2 regions of the Rhizobium sp. 01N447_2 genome follow, and region 2 is predicted to be linked to the other one. Evidence: predicted binding sites of a transcription regulator. Region 2 holds the regulator's gene; the other holds the start of a gene.
What was found. Region 2 encodes PhoB, which activates phosphate uptake and scavenging genes when phosphate is short. Its sites were predicted from a motif close to TGTCATNNANCTGTCAT; they were not measured.

Region 1 (7,413 bases), on a different contig from region 2:
GATCGGCTTGCCGTTGCCGACGATGATCGTGTCACCCTCGACCTTCACCGTTGCCGGGAAGCGGCCGTGGATCGAGTCGTAGCGCAGCAGGTGGGCGTTGGTTTCAACCGGGCCGAGATCGTTGATGGCGACGACTTCGATGTCGGTGCGGCCGGATTCGACGATGGCGCGAAGGACGTTGCGGCCGATGCGGCCGAAACCGTTGATGGCAACCTTGACTGTCATGTTCATTCACTCCCGATAGAGTAGGGCCCGATAGCGAGGGCCTGGAATTGAGGAGATGGAGAGCGCCTCAAGGCGCCCTCATTAAAGCTTTGCTTCCGCGGCCGCAACGACGGCGTCGGCGGTGATGCCGAAATGCTTGTAAACTTCCTTGACCGGGCCGGAAGCGCCGAAGCTCTTCATGCCGATGAAGGTGCCTTCCGGTCCGATGAACGCATCCCAGCCTTCGCGAACGGCGGCTTCGACGGCGATCTTGACCGGCGAGTTGCCGAGGATTTCCTTGCGATAGGCTTCCGGCTGCTCGAAGAACAGTTCCGTGCAGGGAACCGATACGACGCGGACGGTGACGCCCTTGGCTTCGAGTGCCGTACGGGCTGCAACGGCGATTTCGACTTCGGAGCCGGAGGCGAAGATCGTCACCTTGGCGTCGGCATTGCCGGCGAGCACATAGGCGCCCTGTTCGCAAAGGTTCTTTTCGGTGTATTCGGTGCGCGCTGCGAGCAGGTTCTGACGCGTCAGAGCAAGGCCCGAAGGACGGTTGTGCGTCTTGATGGCGATCTGCCAGCATTCCGCCGTTTCCGTAGCGTCGGCCGGACGGAAGACCATCAGGTTCGGGATGGCGCGCAGACCGGCGAGCTGTTCGACGGGCTGGTGCGTCGGGCCGTCTTCGCCGACGCCGATCGAGTCATGCGTCAGGACGTGAATGACGCGGATGCCCATCAGCGAAGCGAGGCGGATCGGCGGACGGCAATAATCCGAGAAGATCAGGAAGCCGCCGCTGTAGGGGATGAGGCCGCCATGCAGCGCAATGCCGTTCATGGCAGACGCCATGCCATGCTCGCGGATGCCCCAATGCATATAACGACCGGCGAAATCCGTCGGGGTGATCGAATGCATCTGGCTGGTCTTGGTGTTGTTCGACGGCGTCAGGTCGGCGGAGCCGCCGAGCGTTTCCGGCAGGAAGCCGTTGATGACCTCAAGCGCGTCTTCCGAAGCCTTGCGGGTCGCAACCGTCGGCTTGGTCTCGGCGAGCTTCTTCTTAAATGTGCTGATCGCGGCGTCGAAACCTTCCGGCAGCTCGCCTGCCATGCGGCGGGTGAACTCGGCTTTGGCCGGAGCCTTGGCGAGGCCGTCTTCCCAGGATTTGACGAGGTCAACGGAGCGCGCGCCGGCTGCACGCCAGCTGTCGAGAACGTCCGAGGGGATGACGAAGGCTTCGGCTTCCCAGTTCAGTGCCTTGCGGGTGGCTGCGATTTCTTCGGCGCCGAGCGGGTTGCCGTGGACCTTGTGGGTGCCCTGCTTGTTCGGGGCGCCGAAGCCGATGATCGTCTTGCAGGCGATGAAGGTCGGCCGGTCGGACTTCTGGGCAGCTTCGATCGCGTCGGCGATAGCGGCCTGATCGTGACCGTCGATCTCGATCGTGTTCCAGTGAACCGCCTTGAAGCGGGCGACCTGGTCGGTGGAATCCGACAGCGACACGGCGCCGTCGATGGTGATCGAGTTATTGTCCCAGAACAGGACGAGCTTGTTGAGCTTCAGGTGGCCGGCGAGCGCGATGGCTTCGTGGCTGATGCCCTCCATCAGGCAGCCGTCGCCGCAGATCGCATAGGTGTAGTGATCCTGGAGATCGGAGCCGAACTCCTCGCGCAGCTTGCGTTCGGCAATCGCCATGCCGACGGAATTGGCAATGCCCTGGCCGAGCGGACCGGTCGTCGTTTCGATGCCTGTGGCATGACCGTATTCCGGATGGCCGGCAGTCTTCGAGCCGAGCTGGCGGAACTGCTTCAGATCTTCGATCGTCATGTCCGGATAGCCGGTCAGATACAGCACCGAATAGAGCAGCATTGAACCATGGCCGGCTGACAGCACGAAGCGATCGCGGTTCGGCCAGTGCGGCTTCTTCGGATCGAACTTCAGATATTTGGTGAACAGGACCGTTGCCACGTCGGCCATGCCCATCGGCATGCCCGGGTGGCCCGAGTTCGCCTTTTCAACGGCGTCCATGGCGAGAAAACGGATCGCATTCGCCATCCGGTCGTGTTGTTCGGGAGAGGTCATGGCTTTTCCGCAAGTTCCGGGTGTCGGGGGGATGGCCTCGAGCCTCCAAGACCATCGAGTGAAAGCGGCAGAGACATAGCAGTTGGGACGGGCAAGTCAATAAATGGCAGGCCAAATCCGGGCACGCAGCGGCGATTTTTGACATTTGATCGCGCGATTGTACAAATGACGAATCTGATGTGGCGAGCCTATGTAAAACGCTCATCCACAGGATAGGCCGGTGGGCAAGTGACAGGATTTATTGACGGGCCGTCGGCGAGCTGCATATCCTTTTGAAATCGCAGGATCGGCGCGGCGTGCCGATTCGCGGATCCTGCGCGGGAATCGGAAAGACATGATGCCCACAGGCAAAACCATGGAAGCAGCGCTCAACGAATTGAGACAGGCGATATCGAGCCTCGAAAACGCCGTCGACATGCGCGTCGAGCGGCAGCGCGAGCAGGGCGAGATCGAGGGCGAGGTGCGGCGTGTGCACGCCGACCGTTCCCGGCTGGCGCAGGAGCTCGACCAGGCCGAATTCCGCGCCAACCGGCTGGAAGAGGTCAATCGCGAGGTATCGCGGCGGCTGGTGACGGCCATGGAAACGATCCGCGCGGTTCTGGATCGCTGATAGAAAGAGTTTGGCATGGCGCAGGTGACGGTAACGATCGACGGCAAGGCCTATCGCATGGCCTGCGAGGAGGGGCAGGAGGATCACCTGACCGATCTCGCCACCCGCTTCGACCGCTATGTCGGCCATCTCAAGGATCAGTTCGGGGAAATCGGCGATCTCAGGATCACCGTCATGGCCGGCATCATGATCACGGACGAGATTGCCGAGCTGACGCGCCGCGTCGCCGGGTTGGAGTCCGAGCTCGAGACGCTGCGCGGCAATCGCGATACGGTGCTTGCAGCCACCGCCCGGACCGAGGAAAATCTTGCGGCAGCGCTCAGTGAAGTGTCGAGCCGCATCCGCGGCATCACCGACAAGCTGAACGGCCGGTCCGCCCCCGAACTCAATTGATCTCAATTAAATAGGGGCGGCCTTCCGTCGCCACTGGCGCGCCAGCACAAACGACCTTATATATCGCCATGCGGTCTGCGCCTCTCGACAGGAACCACAATCCCTGGGGCCATACTCGATCCAAAGGGAGCTGTCCCTGGCCAGGCCCGTGGGCCTGGACACACGGCGCCCACCTACGTTTGTAGGCACCCAGGATCGTAAACATCCATCGGTGGTCGTGGATCGCACCGTTTCCTTCCATTTTCAGCGAAGACGCCGGATATGGCGGGCGAACGCGGGTTGCCCGTTCGCCCTTCTTCAGCGCGTCCGTTACTTCTTCAGACCTGGAAGGGTGACCTGGAAGACCTGGAACATGGTGTCGACGTCGGCACCGCCGTCCGCCTTGTAGGCGGCACCCACCTGGAAACCATCCTGCGTCAAGAAGTCGTTGTCATTGGCGACGAACAGGAAGTAGTCGTCCGGCAGGTTCGGGTCGAGAACGCTCGCCAGACCCATGGCTTCCCACTTTTCCGACAGATTGTTCTTGTCGTTCGGCGCGCCGTTGTGCAGGCCGAAGCGGGTGAGATCGGTCTTGTCGTTGAGGTCGATGAAGGGTGTCAGCGTCGCCGGCGTCAGCGAGGGATCGATGACGCCCTTCGGCGCGATCGGCTTGCCGTCATCGAAATCGCTGCCGGCGATGTCGGTCGCGGCGGAAATGTCGACGATGTCGACCTTGCGGTAGAGCGAGGTGTCGCCCTTCAGGCCCTGGCCGTTGCCGCTGTCGCGGGCGAGCATCAGGAAGGTCTTGTCGGACAGGGCGACGATTTCGCTCTCGGCGGCGATCGTCGTCTTGTCCTTGGCGTCCTTGAAGTCCGGCAGCGGCACGACATATTCGTGCACCAGTTTCAAGTGATCGGGATCGGCGGCGTCATAGATCATGGCGCGGGTATTCTGGCGGGTCGAGCCGGAATCGCCGCCGTCCTGGCGGGCGACCGACTGCAGCACAGCGATGATGAACTTGCCATCAGGCGTCATCGCCATGCCTTCGAGACCCTGGTTGTTCTGGCGGCCGGTCTCCGGATCTTTCGGGTCCGGAGCGGAGGCGCCGGAGCCGGGATTGTTGGAGGCAAAGCTCAACGCGCCCTTGCGCATCGGCAAAAGCGCCTTCGGCGGCTGGGTGGCGGAGAGCAGGTGTCCGTCAGCGGCGAAGTGATAGATATAAGGCCCGTATTCGTCGCTGACGAACATGCTGCCGTCGGCCATGCGGATGATGGCTTCATTGTCGAGCGCGATCTTGCCGTTCGTCGCCTGCGGCAGCGCGGGAAAACTACCGGCAGCGGGGCGGACGCCGGATTCCGGGTCGAGACCGGTCATGTCGCCGCCCCTGTCGTCGACGAAGAGTGTGGAATCGACGAGCTTTGCGTCGACGCCCGACTGTTCCTTGCCGACCTCGGGTGCCGCACCCGGAGCGGTCGGCGTCAGGCCGATCGAGATGGTGTTCAGACGTGGCCGGTAATCAACGGTGCCGACGGCGTTGTAACCGCGGTCGGGCAACAGGTAGAGCGTGCCCTTGTAGCCGGCGCCGTCGCGGCTCCAGGCGGCGGGATCGATCGCCATGCCCGAGCCGGAACCGAAGGTCTCGCCGAATTTGTCACGCTGGTTGGCCGGAATGCGGCCGATGCCCACCAAGCCCTTGTTGACGAAGGTGAGGCCGCCGACGGTGGCGGAATTCTCGGCCATTGCGACGACTGGCGCGGCGGCGGATGCCGCGAGAACCGCGGCGAACAGCCGCGATGCGTATGGTCTGACATTCTTCATGGAAATACCCTCTCGGTCAAAAGCGCTCTCGAAACGGCTTCCGCCCGCAGGCTGGACACCGCTTCAAATGACACCCCGGCCTGGATTCGATTTCCCGATGGCACAACACGCCCTGGATTTCGTCGCCACATATCCCCGGCAGACGGTCTATGACGGGATCGTGATATCTGGATGACACTTCTCAGCGAAAGCGTCATGCTGGAGAGGAAGTCGGGCTTTCGCGTGTCCGCATTCCAGCTGCTGCTCTATCCGACCGGGTAAGGCCCTTCGGCGAAGACCTCATCGTGGTAGCCCTTGGAGCCGACATTCAGCGCCAAAGGGCTTCGCCACTCCCTGTTGTCGCGCAGGCAATCGAGCACGAAACGGAAATCATATCGCGGCTGCCAGCCGAGTTCCCGCCTTGCGCGTTCGTTGACATAGACACGGTCGAGCGAAGGAAACATCTTCCAGCCGCGTGATGCGTAAAGGGCGCCTGCACCCGGGAACAGTCGTTCGACGACGTGAGGCGCGTCGCGCCGGATCGCGGCGAGATCACTTGCCGAAAACGGCGTCGTGGCGGAGATGATGTAGCGGCCAAAGCCGATTGCCGGCGCCTTTTCGAGCGCCAGCAGATGGGCGCTGACCACGTCGCTGATATCGACGCGGCGGTGAAGAAGCTCGTTGGCCTGGGCATTCTCTGCCGAATAGCCGTTACGAATATCAGGATTGTCGTCGTTTTCGGGAAAGAAACGCGACGTCCTGAGAATGACCACCGGCAGGCCGGACTTGCGGGCGAAGAGTTCGCACAAGCCTTCGGCGGCGAGTTTCGTTACGCCGTAGATGTTTTTCGCGACGGGAAGCACGTCCTCAGTCACCCATGCCGCCGGTTCGCCGGCAGCCGGCGTTAATGCCGCACCGAAGGTGCTGGTGGTGCTGGTGAAGACGAAGCTTGCAACGCCTGCTGCGACCGCTTCTTCGAGCAGGTTGAGGGTGCCGGCGATATTGGTGTCGAGGAAATCGTAATTGCCGTGGGTTGCCACATGCGGTTTGTGCAGCGTCGCGGCATGGATGACGTGGCTGATGCCTGACATCGCCTGCCGGACGAACGCGCGATCACTGATCGAGCCGACCATGTCGGTAAAAGCCGAGGGCTTGATATCGATGCCGCGCACCCAGCGGCTTTCCGCCCTCAAGGTCCGCATCAGCGCTTCGCCGAGATGGCCGGCACTTCCCGTCACCAGTATCGTCATCACATCGTCTCCTGACCGTTCGGCGGCGGACGCTATAAAGACTAAGGTTTTCAGACAACGCATAAATTATGCATGGGCGTGCAGGAAAGCTTGAGGCTCAGCCGATGGTCGTAACAAGGCGGCCAGTGCTGCCGTCGGAAAGCATGATCCGTTCCCAGGTCACGCGGCCGGCGGCGATCGGCAGCAGCGCATTGCCGTTCGCGCCGGTATCGAGGGTCAACGACGAGAGCCTGCCCTCATGCCAGCCGCGCTCCTCCAGCGACTGCTCGGCGGCGGCGATTTCGGCGGATACATAAGAGAATAGGGAGCGGCCGAGAAAGGCGCCGAGCGGCGCCCGCCACTCTGCCTGCCTCGGGCGGGAGGCGGAGAGCAGCCGGTGGGTGCGGTCGCAGATCAGATGCACCGGCCGGACGGAATCCTCGACCAGCCGTTTCAGCGCCGTATCGACTGCTGCATATTGCGGTGAGGCGAAAATCCGTTCCAGCTTGGCGGCCTGTTCGCCCGACAGGGCGAGCTGATCGCGCTCCCAGCGTGAGACCGTCGCCTGGTTGACGCCGAGGAGTTCGGCGAGATGTTCCTGCTTCATGCTGCGCAGCAGCCGCCTGCGGCGTATGCCGGCGCCCGATATCGTCATCTGCCTGATCCCGTGCCGTTTTGGCCAGCATAAGGCTTGGGCTGGCCGGCAAGCAAGCTGTTGGGCGGCCGGATCATTATTCGGGCTGGCCCTCGAGGTCGTCTTTCAGCCGGTCGAGAATCGACAGGGAATGTCCGGCATAGGTGCTGATCCAGCGGTCATAGATGTGTTTGATCGGCAGGCTGTTCAGGTGGTTCCAGCGCTCGCGGCCTTCCTTCCTGGCGATGACCAGGTCAGCCTCTTCCAGCACCTTCAGATGCTGCATCACCGTACAGCGATCCATCTGCGGAAACGTCTCGCAAAGGGTCCCCGTGGTTCGGGGGCCATCCTTGAGCAGATCGAGGATTTCGCGGCGGCGATGATGCGCCAGCGCCTTGAAAACGGGGTCGTCGGTTGATTCGCTTGACATGTTATATTTTTATAACATAATGGCGCCAAGGACAATGGAACAGACACACTGGAGAAGAGGA
Region 2 (9,306 bases):
ACCTCATTTGGGGTTCGGCCGTGCCGGACCTCACAAGGTGAGGCCGGATCTCACCAAGGTGAGACCGTGCCGGACCTCACTGGGTGAGACCGGGGGGAACAAGTTTGCCCGCCGCGGCGTTCCGAAACGGAATTAACACTGACAATTAGGCTTAACGTTCGAAAACCCTTCGGATCATAGACATTTCAGCGATGATAATTGTTCCGTTTCTTGACGGACAGGGCCTCTTATAAGATACGGGTAAGATATCTTGACTAAGGTGCAAGGCATGTATCGCGCCCTCACAAGAGAGATCGAAGTTGTCGTCGAGCCGTTCTATCTGGAGGAGCAATCCGATCCGGACGACGACCGCTATGTCTGGGGTTACCGGATTGTCATCAGCAACAATTCCGGCATAGCCGTTCGGCTGGTCAATCGTTACTGGAACATCACCGACCAGAACGGCCAGGTTGACGAGGTCACCGGTCCCGGCGTCGTCGGCGAACAGCCGCGGCTCAGCCCCGGCGACACCTACGAATATTCCTCCGGCTGCCCGCTCGACACGCCCTCAGGACTGATGTTCGGTCATTACCAGATGGAAACGGACGAAGGCGAGATGTTCGATGTCGACATCCCCGCCTTCTCGCTGGATTCGCCTGGGCTGCTGCGCGTGCTTAATTGAGGCGCATCAATTGAGACGTCATATTCCGTCGGCGCCACGGTCCTGAGACGTCCTCAACGCCCGGCTCCTGGGGGATTGCCGAGGCCTGCCCCTCATCCGCCTGCCGGCACCTTCTCCCCGCTTTTGCGGGGCGAAGGGGACGTGTCGCGACCTCTCCGTTCCCCACCAACCTTTCGTAGCGCACGTCCCCTCGCCCCGTTTTACGGGGGTCCGCAGGACGGGTCGAGACCAGTGGCTCGACCCCCGCAAGGTTAGGGTGAGGGGCAGCCATCGGCGCGAACCGGACAGCGGTGGTGTCAACTATTCAGCCGGCTGAAGCTCGGCCGGCTCGAAGCGGTAGGTGGTCGAGCAGAATTCGCAGGTGACGGCGATTTCGCCGTTTTCCTGGCTGGCCTCGATCTCCTCGGCCGAAAAGCCCTTGAGCACGCCCTTGATCTTGTCGCGCGAGCAGCTGCAGCGATCGAAGACGGCACGCGGTTCGTAAACGCGCACGCCGCGCTCGTGGAACAGGCGGAACAGCAGCCGCTCGGTGCCGACCAGCGGATCGGTCAGTTCATCGGCGTCGATGGTCTCAACCAGCGAACGCGCTTCGAGCCAGGCGTCGTCCTCGCCATGCGGGCGGCTGCCGGTGTCGCCGTCGCCGCCGTGGAGATCCGGCTGGCGCATGCGCTCCGGCGCTTCCGGCAGGAACTGGGCGACGAGGCCGCCTGCCCGCCAGCGATGGCGTGGCTTGCCCGCATCGTCACGGTCGAAGAGTTCGGCCGCGGCAAGGCGGACGCGCGTCGGGATCTGTTCCGACTGGCGGAAATAGACGCCGGCAATTTCTTCCAGCGTGGTGCCGTCGAGCGGAACGATGCCCTGGTAAGGCTGGCTGAACTTGCCCTGGTCGATGGTGAAGGCGAGCACGCCCTTGCCGAGCAGTTGCTCCGGCTCGGTCTCGCCTGACTCGATCGCCTTGTTGAGCAGCGCCTGATCGAAACGGGCATAGGCGCGGACATTTTCCGGCGTCGAGAAATCGGCGACGAGAAGATCGACCGGGCCATCGCCCTTGGTCTGCACCGTGAACTTGCCGTCGAACTTCAGCGAGGTGCCGAGCAGCACCGTCAGCACGACGACTTCGGCAAGCAGCCGGGCAACGGGCGCGGGATAATGATGGCGCTCGAGGATCGCATCGAGCATCGGGCCGAGCTGGACGGCGCGGCCACGCACATCCAGCCCCTCCACCTGGAAGGGGACGACATGGTCATCGCCGGCGAAATCAAACTGGCCGAGGGCGGCTGCAGCTTCTGCCATGCTTTTTCACTCCTAGTTTTCAGAGCGATGGGCCAGCGTTCCCTTCGCTCACGCGGTCGCGAGTTGTGACTCGCGACGTCCGATTATGGTTCAGATCGCGCCCAGGCACCAAGCAAGAATCGACTTCTGCGCATGAAGACGGTTTTCCGCTTCATCGAAGACCACGGATTGCGGACCGTCGATCACTTCGTCCGTCACTTCCTCACCGCGATGGGCGGGCAGGCAATGCATGAACAATGCATCATTGCCGGCTTTCGCCATCAAGGCCGCGTTGACCTGATAAGGCTGGAAGACATTGTGACCCCGGGCCCGATGTTCCTGATTCATGGAGACCCAGGTATCGGTCACCACGCAATCGACGCCGGCGACCGCACGGTCGGCATCATGGCAGAGCATGATTTCGGCGCCCTCATTGCGGGCCCAGTTCAGATAGTGATCCTTGGGCTCGGAGCCAAGGGGCACGGCCATGTTCATGCGGTAGCCGAAACGCGCGGCACCCTCGACCAGCGAATGCAGCACATTGTTGCCGTCGCCGGTCCAGGCGATGGTCTTGCCCTTGATCGGGCCGCGGTGCTCTTCGAAGGTCATGATATCGGCCATGATCTGGCAGGGATGGGTGTCATCCGTCAGCGCATTGATGACAGGCACGGTCGCATGCTCGGCAAGCTCGACCAGCCGCGAATGCTCGGTGGTGCGGATCATGATCGCATCGACATAACGCGACAGCACCTTGGCGGTGTCGCCGATCGTCTCGGCGCGGCCGAGCTGCATCTCGGTGCCGGAGAGGAACAGCGTTTCGCCGCCGAGCTGGCGCATGCCGACGTCGAAGGAGACACGGGTGCGCGTCGAGGGCTTCTCGAAGATCATCGCCAGCATCTTGCCGGCGAGCGGCTTGTCGCCCTGGCCTGCCTTGAAGGCCTGCTTGCGGGAAAGCGCATCGTTCATGATGGTTCTGAGATCGGCTGATGTGACCGCCGAGAGATCGAGGAAATGTTTAGGTGTCATATCGTCTTCTTACCTGTGCTGCGCCCGAAGGCGGCAAACTCTTCAAGCCGTCTTCTTGACCTTGGAGGCGCGAATGCTCTCGGCGGCGCGCTCGACGCGGGCAAGGCCCTCGCGGGCTTCCTCGGCGGTGACCACGAGCGGCGGAAGAAGGCGGATGACATTGTCGCCGGCAGGCACGCCGAGCAGATGGGCGGCGCGGATCGCCTGCAGCAGTTCGGCTGAGGGAACGGCAGCCTTGATGCCGAGCAAAAGCCCTTCGCCGCGCACGTCCTCGATCACATCGGGATAACGATCCTTCAGCGAGGCGAGGCCCTGGCGGAAGACCAGTGCAACGTCGCGCACATGCTGGAGGAAGCCATCGGCAAGGATGATGTCGAGCACGGCGCTGCCGACGGCCATGGCAAGCGGATTGCCGCCATAGGTCGAGCCATGCGTGCCGGCCTTCATGCCGGAGGCGGCCTCTGACGTGGCAAGGCAGGCGCCGAGCGGGAACCCGCCGCCGATGCCCTTGGCGACAGCCATGATATCGGGGGTGATGCCCGACCATTCATGGGCGAAGAGCTTGCCGGTGCGGCCGACGCCCGTCTGGACCTCGTCGAGGATCAACAGCAGGTCGTTATCGTCGCAGAGCTGGCGAAGCGCCTTCATGAATTCGGTGGTGGCAGGACGGACACCGCCCTCGCCCTGCACCGGCTCGATGAGGATGCCGGCCGTGGCATCGGTGATCGCGGCGCGGACCGCTTCGATATCGCCGAAAGGCACCTGATCGAAACCCGGCGCCTTGGGGCCGAAGCCTTCGAGATATTTCTCCTGACCGCCGGCGGCAATCGTTGCCAGCGTCCGTCCGTGGAAGGCGCCTTCGAAGGTGATGATATGGAAGCGCTCGGGATGGCCCTTGGAAAACTGATAGCGGCGCGCCGTCTTGATCGCGCATTCGAGCGCCTCGGCGCCTGAGTTGGTGAAGAACACCTTGTCGGCGAAGGTGGCGTCCGTCAGGCGTTTTGCCAGACGCTCCTGTCCGGGGATCTCGTAGATGTTCGACAGGTGCCAGACCTTGTCGGCCTGCTCCTTCAGTGCGCCGACCACATGCGGATTGCTGTGGCCGACGGACGTGACGGCGACGCCGGCGCCGAAATCGAGATATCGCTCGCCAGTTTCGGTGATCAGCCATACGCCCTCGCCTCGCTCGAACCGCAGCGGGGCACGAGAATAGGTGTCATAAAGCGGCGCGGCTTCAGCCATGGCGCGATCTCCATCAAAGTTGCCGGGCAATGACTCCGGCTAAGGAAACCAGGCCCGAAAAATCAAAAATGCCGCCTTGCGGCGGCGAGTGGCACTATTTCCTTTTCGCGCTGCAATGTCAACAAAACGGCGCCCTTAGCGTATGCAGCACAGGTGTACAGCGGCATTTTCAGTCTTCAACAGGCATTATTGCAGAAATGCCACGCAGGGACAGCAAGTTGGGGAAAACTACGAATTCGATTCATCCGGATTCATGCGACTCTTGTCACGGAGTCAGGCTCACACTAGGTTAAAGATCAATTACTAGACTGCATGCGGCGGAACTAGTCACCAAAATTGATCAAGCGTTTCTTGTTTCGGAGCTCCCGGGACAACGGTGAGGGATTCTGCCATCACCAACGCAAAAGGTGGAGACAGGGCATGAACTGGACAGACGAGCGGGTCGAGAAACTCAAGAAGCRTTGGGCCGAAGGACTGAGCGCGAGCCAGATCGCGGCACAACTTGGCGGTGTCAGCCGAAACGCGGTCATCGGTAAAGTGCACCGGCTGTGCCTTCCCGGCCGCGCCAAGGCCGGCGGCACCAACACCGCGGCGCGAACGCCGAAGCGCAATACATCGGCGCCGCGCGCGCCGAACTTCGCCTCTCGGATCACCACCCGCACCGTCACCCGCCAGCAGGGCGCGACGATGCTGAAGGAAGAGATCGAGATCGAAACGATCGAGGAAATGGAATACGTGCCGAGAGGCAATGTGGTGGTGCCGATTTCCCGCCGCCTCGGCCTGACGGAACTGACCGAACGCACCTGCAAGTGGCCGGTCGGCGATCCGCTGAAGGACGACTTCCATTTCTGCGGCTGCGAATCCCCCGACAATTCGCCCTATTGCAGCTATCACCAGAAGCTTGCCTACCAGCCGGTGAACGAACGCCGCCGGGCGGCAGCGCGGGCCAGCTGAGCGGGCTGACCATCGTTAGAATGCAGAAAACGGGCCGAGTGGCCCGTTTTTTTATGCGCGGATGGGAGCGCTTGGGTGTTCAGTTCGTTGAGAACGCCGACTTGCCCTCATCCGGCTGCCGCCACCAACCAGGGTCGAGCCATGGGTCTCGACCTTTCCTTCGGTTCTCAAGGGGCGAAGTGACATGCCGCAACATCTCGATTCCCTCTTCTCCCCTCGGGGAGAAGGTGCCCGTAGGGCGGATGAGGGGGGCCAGGGAAGCCGGTCTTTCTTACAACACCATGCGGGTTTCGACCGCGTTGGCGTCGTTTCGATCGTGTTCAGGGCGCAGCCGTTCGGCATGTGGGATAGGTTATCACGGAAAGAGTGTGCCGTGTGGCCCCCTCATCCGCCTGCCGGCACCTTCTCCCCGAGGGGAGAAGAGATTGTGCCGCAACCCTCTCTGTCCCCACCAACCTTTCGCAGAGCACGTCCCCTCGCCCCGTCTACGGGGTCCGGAGGACGGGTCGAGACGAGTGGCTCGACCCCGGTAGGTTAGGACGTTAGCACGAGCGACTTTGTCAGCAACCAGAACGGAAGCCCTCAGGCTTCCATCGAATAACCGGCGCCGCGGACGGTGCGGATGACGTCCTGCATGTTGGAAAAATTCAGCGCCTTGCGCAGGCGGCCGACATGGACGTCGACGGTGCGCTCGTCGACATAGATGTCGTGGCCCCAGACGCCGTCGAGAAGCTGTGAGCGGGAGAAGACCCGGCCTGGCGACGACATCAGGAATTCCAGCAGGCGGAATTCGGTGGGGCCGAGGCGGACTTCGCGGGTCTTGCGATGGACGCGATGGGTCTCGCGGTCGAGCTCGATGTCACCGCATTTCAGCACCGTCGACAGCACCTCGGGACGGGCGCGGCGCAGCATCGCCTTGACGCGGGCAACGAGCTCGGGGGTCGAGAAGGGCTTGACGACATAATCGTCGGCGCCCGTCGACAATCCGCGGACACGCTCGCTCTCCTCGCCGCGCGCCGTCAGCATGATGATCGGCAGGCGCTCGGTTTCCGGCCGCATGCGCAGGCGCCGGCAGAGCTCGATGCCGGAGACGCCAGGCAGCATCCAATCGAGGATGAGAAGATCGGGCGTGCGCTCCTGAAGTCGCATTTCGGCTTCGTCGCCACGAAGGATGGTATCGACCTCGAAGCCTTCCGCTTCGAGATTGTAGCGAAGAAGCACGCTGAGGGCTTCCTCGTCTTCAACAACTGCAACTCTCGGGATCATGCGTGTCGGTCTCCTCGCGCATGATCCTTAAACCGGGGGTGATTTAAGCAATGCATCCTGCGCAAAATCAGAATTGGCTGCGACCTCTTGCGCGCCCGGATGGGCGCGCACGCAAGCGGCGGGTGTGGGCGGTTATTCGGTGACCGCGCCGACGGTGTTGGCGCTGTCGTCCTTCGGACGGTCGCCTTCCGGCTGCGCGCCTGTCGTCATGTAAAAGATCGTCTCGGCGATGTTGGTGGCGTGGTCGCCGATGCGCTCGATGTTCTTGGCGCAGAAGAGAAGATGCGTGCAGCTGGTGATGTTGCGCGGATCTTCCATCATGTAGGTCAGGAGCTCGCGGAACAGCGAGGTGTACATCGCGTCGATCTCGTTGTCGCGTTCGCGGATCGCATTCGCCTTGTCGGCGGAACGATTGGTGTAGACATCGAGCACTTCCTTGAGCTGGACGAGCGCCAGCTCGGACAGATGCTCGAGGCCGCGGGCGAGCTTGCGGGGAACGCCGGTGCTTTGGACGGCGATGACGCGCTTGGCGGTGTTCTTGCCAAGGTCGCCGACGCGTTCGAGATCGGCGGCGATGCGGATCGAACCCATGATTTCGCGCAGGTCCGCGGCCATCGGCTGGCGGCGGGCGATGGTGACGATCGCCTTGTCGCCGATTTCGCGTTCGGCGTGATCGAGGATCACATCGTCGGAGATGACCTTCTGCGCCAGCGCGGTATCGCCGTTGACCAGCGCCCGCACGGCTTCGGCGACCATCTGCTCGGCCAGGCCGCCCATTTCGGAAATCCGCCTGGACAGGAACTTCAGATCATCATCATAGGCAGAATAAATATGTGTCGATGCCATGGGGCTTTATCCTCGAATAACGGAAAGGCTTGGTGACGCCAAAATCAGCCGAAGCGACCCATGATGTAGTCCTGGGTGCGCGGATCGTCGGGATTGGTGAACATCTTGTCGGTGTCGTTCTCCTCGACGAGATTGCCGAGGTGGAACATGGCGGTGCGCTGCGAGACGCGCGCGGCCTGCTGCATGGAGTGGGTGACGATGACGATCGTGTAGTTCTCGCGCAGCTCGTGGATCAACTCCTCGACCTTGGCGGTGGCGATCGGGTCGAGCGCCGAGCAGGGCTCGTCCATCAGGATCACTTCAGGGCTGACGGCGACGGCACGCGCAATGCAGAGGCGCTGCTGCTGACCGCCCGACAGGCCGGTGCCGGACTCGTGCACGCGGTCCTTGACCTCGTTCCAGAGGCCGGCGCGCTGCAGGCTGGTCTCGACGATCTGGTCGAGGTCGGCCTTCGACTTGGCAAGGCCATGGATGCGCGGGCCGTAGGAGACGTTTTCATAGATCGTCTTCGGGAACGGGTTGGGCTTCTGGAAGACCATGCCGACCCGGGCGCGAAGCTCGACGACGTCGATATCGGGATCATAGATATCGTCGGTATCAAGCGTGATCTTGCCGGTGACGCGGCAGCCGTCGATCGTGTCGTTCATGCGGTTGAGGCACCGCAGGAAGGTCGACTTCCCGCAGCCGGACGGGCCGATCAGGGCGGTTACCGTGTTTTCGCGGACGTTCAGGTTCACATCGAAAAGCGCGCGCTTCTCGCCGTAGTAAACCGAGACTTCCTTTCCGATCATCTTATAAGGGACGTTGCTCATCTTGCGATCCAGCGCCTTTTCAACTGCAGCTTCCGTCAACATATTCATGATGTTTAACTCCGTTTACCAGCGGCGCTCGAAGCGACGACGCAAGAGGATGGCGCCCATGTTCATGACGATCAGGAACAGGAGCAGGACGATGATGGCACCCGAAGTACGCTCAACGAAGGCACGTTCGGCCTCGTTGGCCCACATATAGACCTGTACGGGCAGAGCCGTCGAGGGATCGAGCGGTGTCGTCGGCGCGTTGGCGACGAAGGCGACCATGCCGATGAGGAGCAGCGGCGCGGTTTCGCCGAGCGCGTGCGCCAGCCCGATGATCGTGCCGGTGAGGATGCCGGGCATGGCAAGCGGCAGAACATGGTGGAACACCATCTGCATCTTCGAAGCGCCGAGGCCGAGCGCTGCGGCGCGGATCGACGGCGGCACGGCGCGCAGAGCCGCACGCGTGGCGATGATGATCGTCGGCAGGGTCATCAGCGTCAGCACCAGACCACCGACCAGCGAAGCCGAGCGCGGCAGGCCGATGAAGTTGATGAAGACGGAAAGACCGAGCAGGCCGTAGACGATGGAAGGAACCGCGGCGAGGTTGTTGATGTTGACCTCGATCAGATCCGTCAGCTTGTTCTTCGGCGCAAACTCCTCGAGATAGATCGAGGCGGCGACGCCGATCGGCAGAGCAAGCACGAGGACGATCAGCATCAGATAGAGCGAGCCGATCAGGGCGACGCCCAGGCCTGCGGCCTCCGGACGGCTGGAATTGCCGTTGACGAAGAGGCCGGTGTTGAACTGCTTGTGGAGAGCGCCGCTCGCCTTCAGCTCGTTCATCCAGGCAACCTGCTTGTCGTTGACCTTGCGGTTCTTCTCATCGACCGAGAGGTCAATCTGGCCCTTGCTGGCGCTGTCGACATTGGCGTCGGCGAGCACCGTGACGTTGACCGTCTTGCCGATGAGCGACGGATCGGCGATCACCATATCGCGCAGCTGGATCGGCGCGCTCTTCGACAGCATGGCGGATGCATCGCGCACGTCGGGACGGCTCGAGGCATTGATGTTCAGCTGCTTGACGATCGCGTCACGCAGGAGAACCGGATAGTTGGCGGCGATCAACACCGAAGGGTCGGTCGCACGCTTATTGTTTGGATCGATCGTCTTCTCGGAAAATTCGATCGGCAGGGTGACCGCCGTCTGCTGGAAGGCGGTATAGCCTTTGCCGATCACCGTCCA

Region 1: the regulator PhoB is predicted to act here: its motif matches at 5,241-5,257, upstream of AC1ECN_RS00400 (esterase-like activity of phytase family protein).

What each region holds. Positions count from the first base shown of each region.
Region 1 covers NZ_JBFTQY010000001.1:85,525-92,937, reverse strand. The annotation lists gene gap (type I glyceraldehyde-3-phosphate dehydrogenase) at 1-225, opposite strand, end outside; gene tkt (transketolase) at 307-2,280, opposite strand; gene AC1ECN_RS00415 (DUF4164 domain-containing protein) at 2,615-2,890, shown strand; gene AC1ECN_RS00410 (cell division protein ZapA) at 2,906-3,283, shown strand; RNA gene ssrS (6S RNA) at 3,353-3,511, shown strand; gene AC1ECN_RS00400 (esterase-like activity of phytase family protein) at 3,593-5,080, opposite strand; gene AC1ECN_RS00395 (NAD-dependent epimerase/dehydratase family protein) at 5,326-6,309, opposite strand; gene AC1ECN_RS00390 (helix-turn-helix domain-containing protein) at 6,407-6,943, opposite strand; gene AC1ECN_RS00385 (ArsR/SmtB family transcription factor) at 7,020-7,352, opposite strand.
Region 2 covers NZ_JBFTQY010000019.1:64,509-73,814, reverse strand. The annotation lists gene apaG (Co2+/Mg2+ efflux protein ApaG) at 269-661, shown strand; gene AC1ECN_RS16295 (Hsp33 family molecular chaperone) at 962-1,954, opposite strand; gene argF (ornithine carbamoyltransferase) at 2,045-2,959, opposite strand; gene AC1ECN_RS16285 (aspartate aminotransferase family protein) at 3,002-4,201, opposite strand; gene AC1ECN_RS16280 (GcrA family cell cycle regulator) at 4,622-5,155, shown strand; gene phoB (phosphate regulon transcriptional regulator PhoB) at 5,738-6,421, opposite strand; gene phoU (phosphate signaling complex protein PhoU) at 6,554-7,267, opposite strand; gene pstB (phosphate ABC transporter ATP-binding protein PstB) at 7,312-8,127, opposite strand; gene pstA (phosphate ABC transporter permease PstA) at 8,143-9,306, opposite strand, start outside.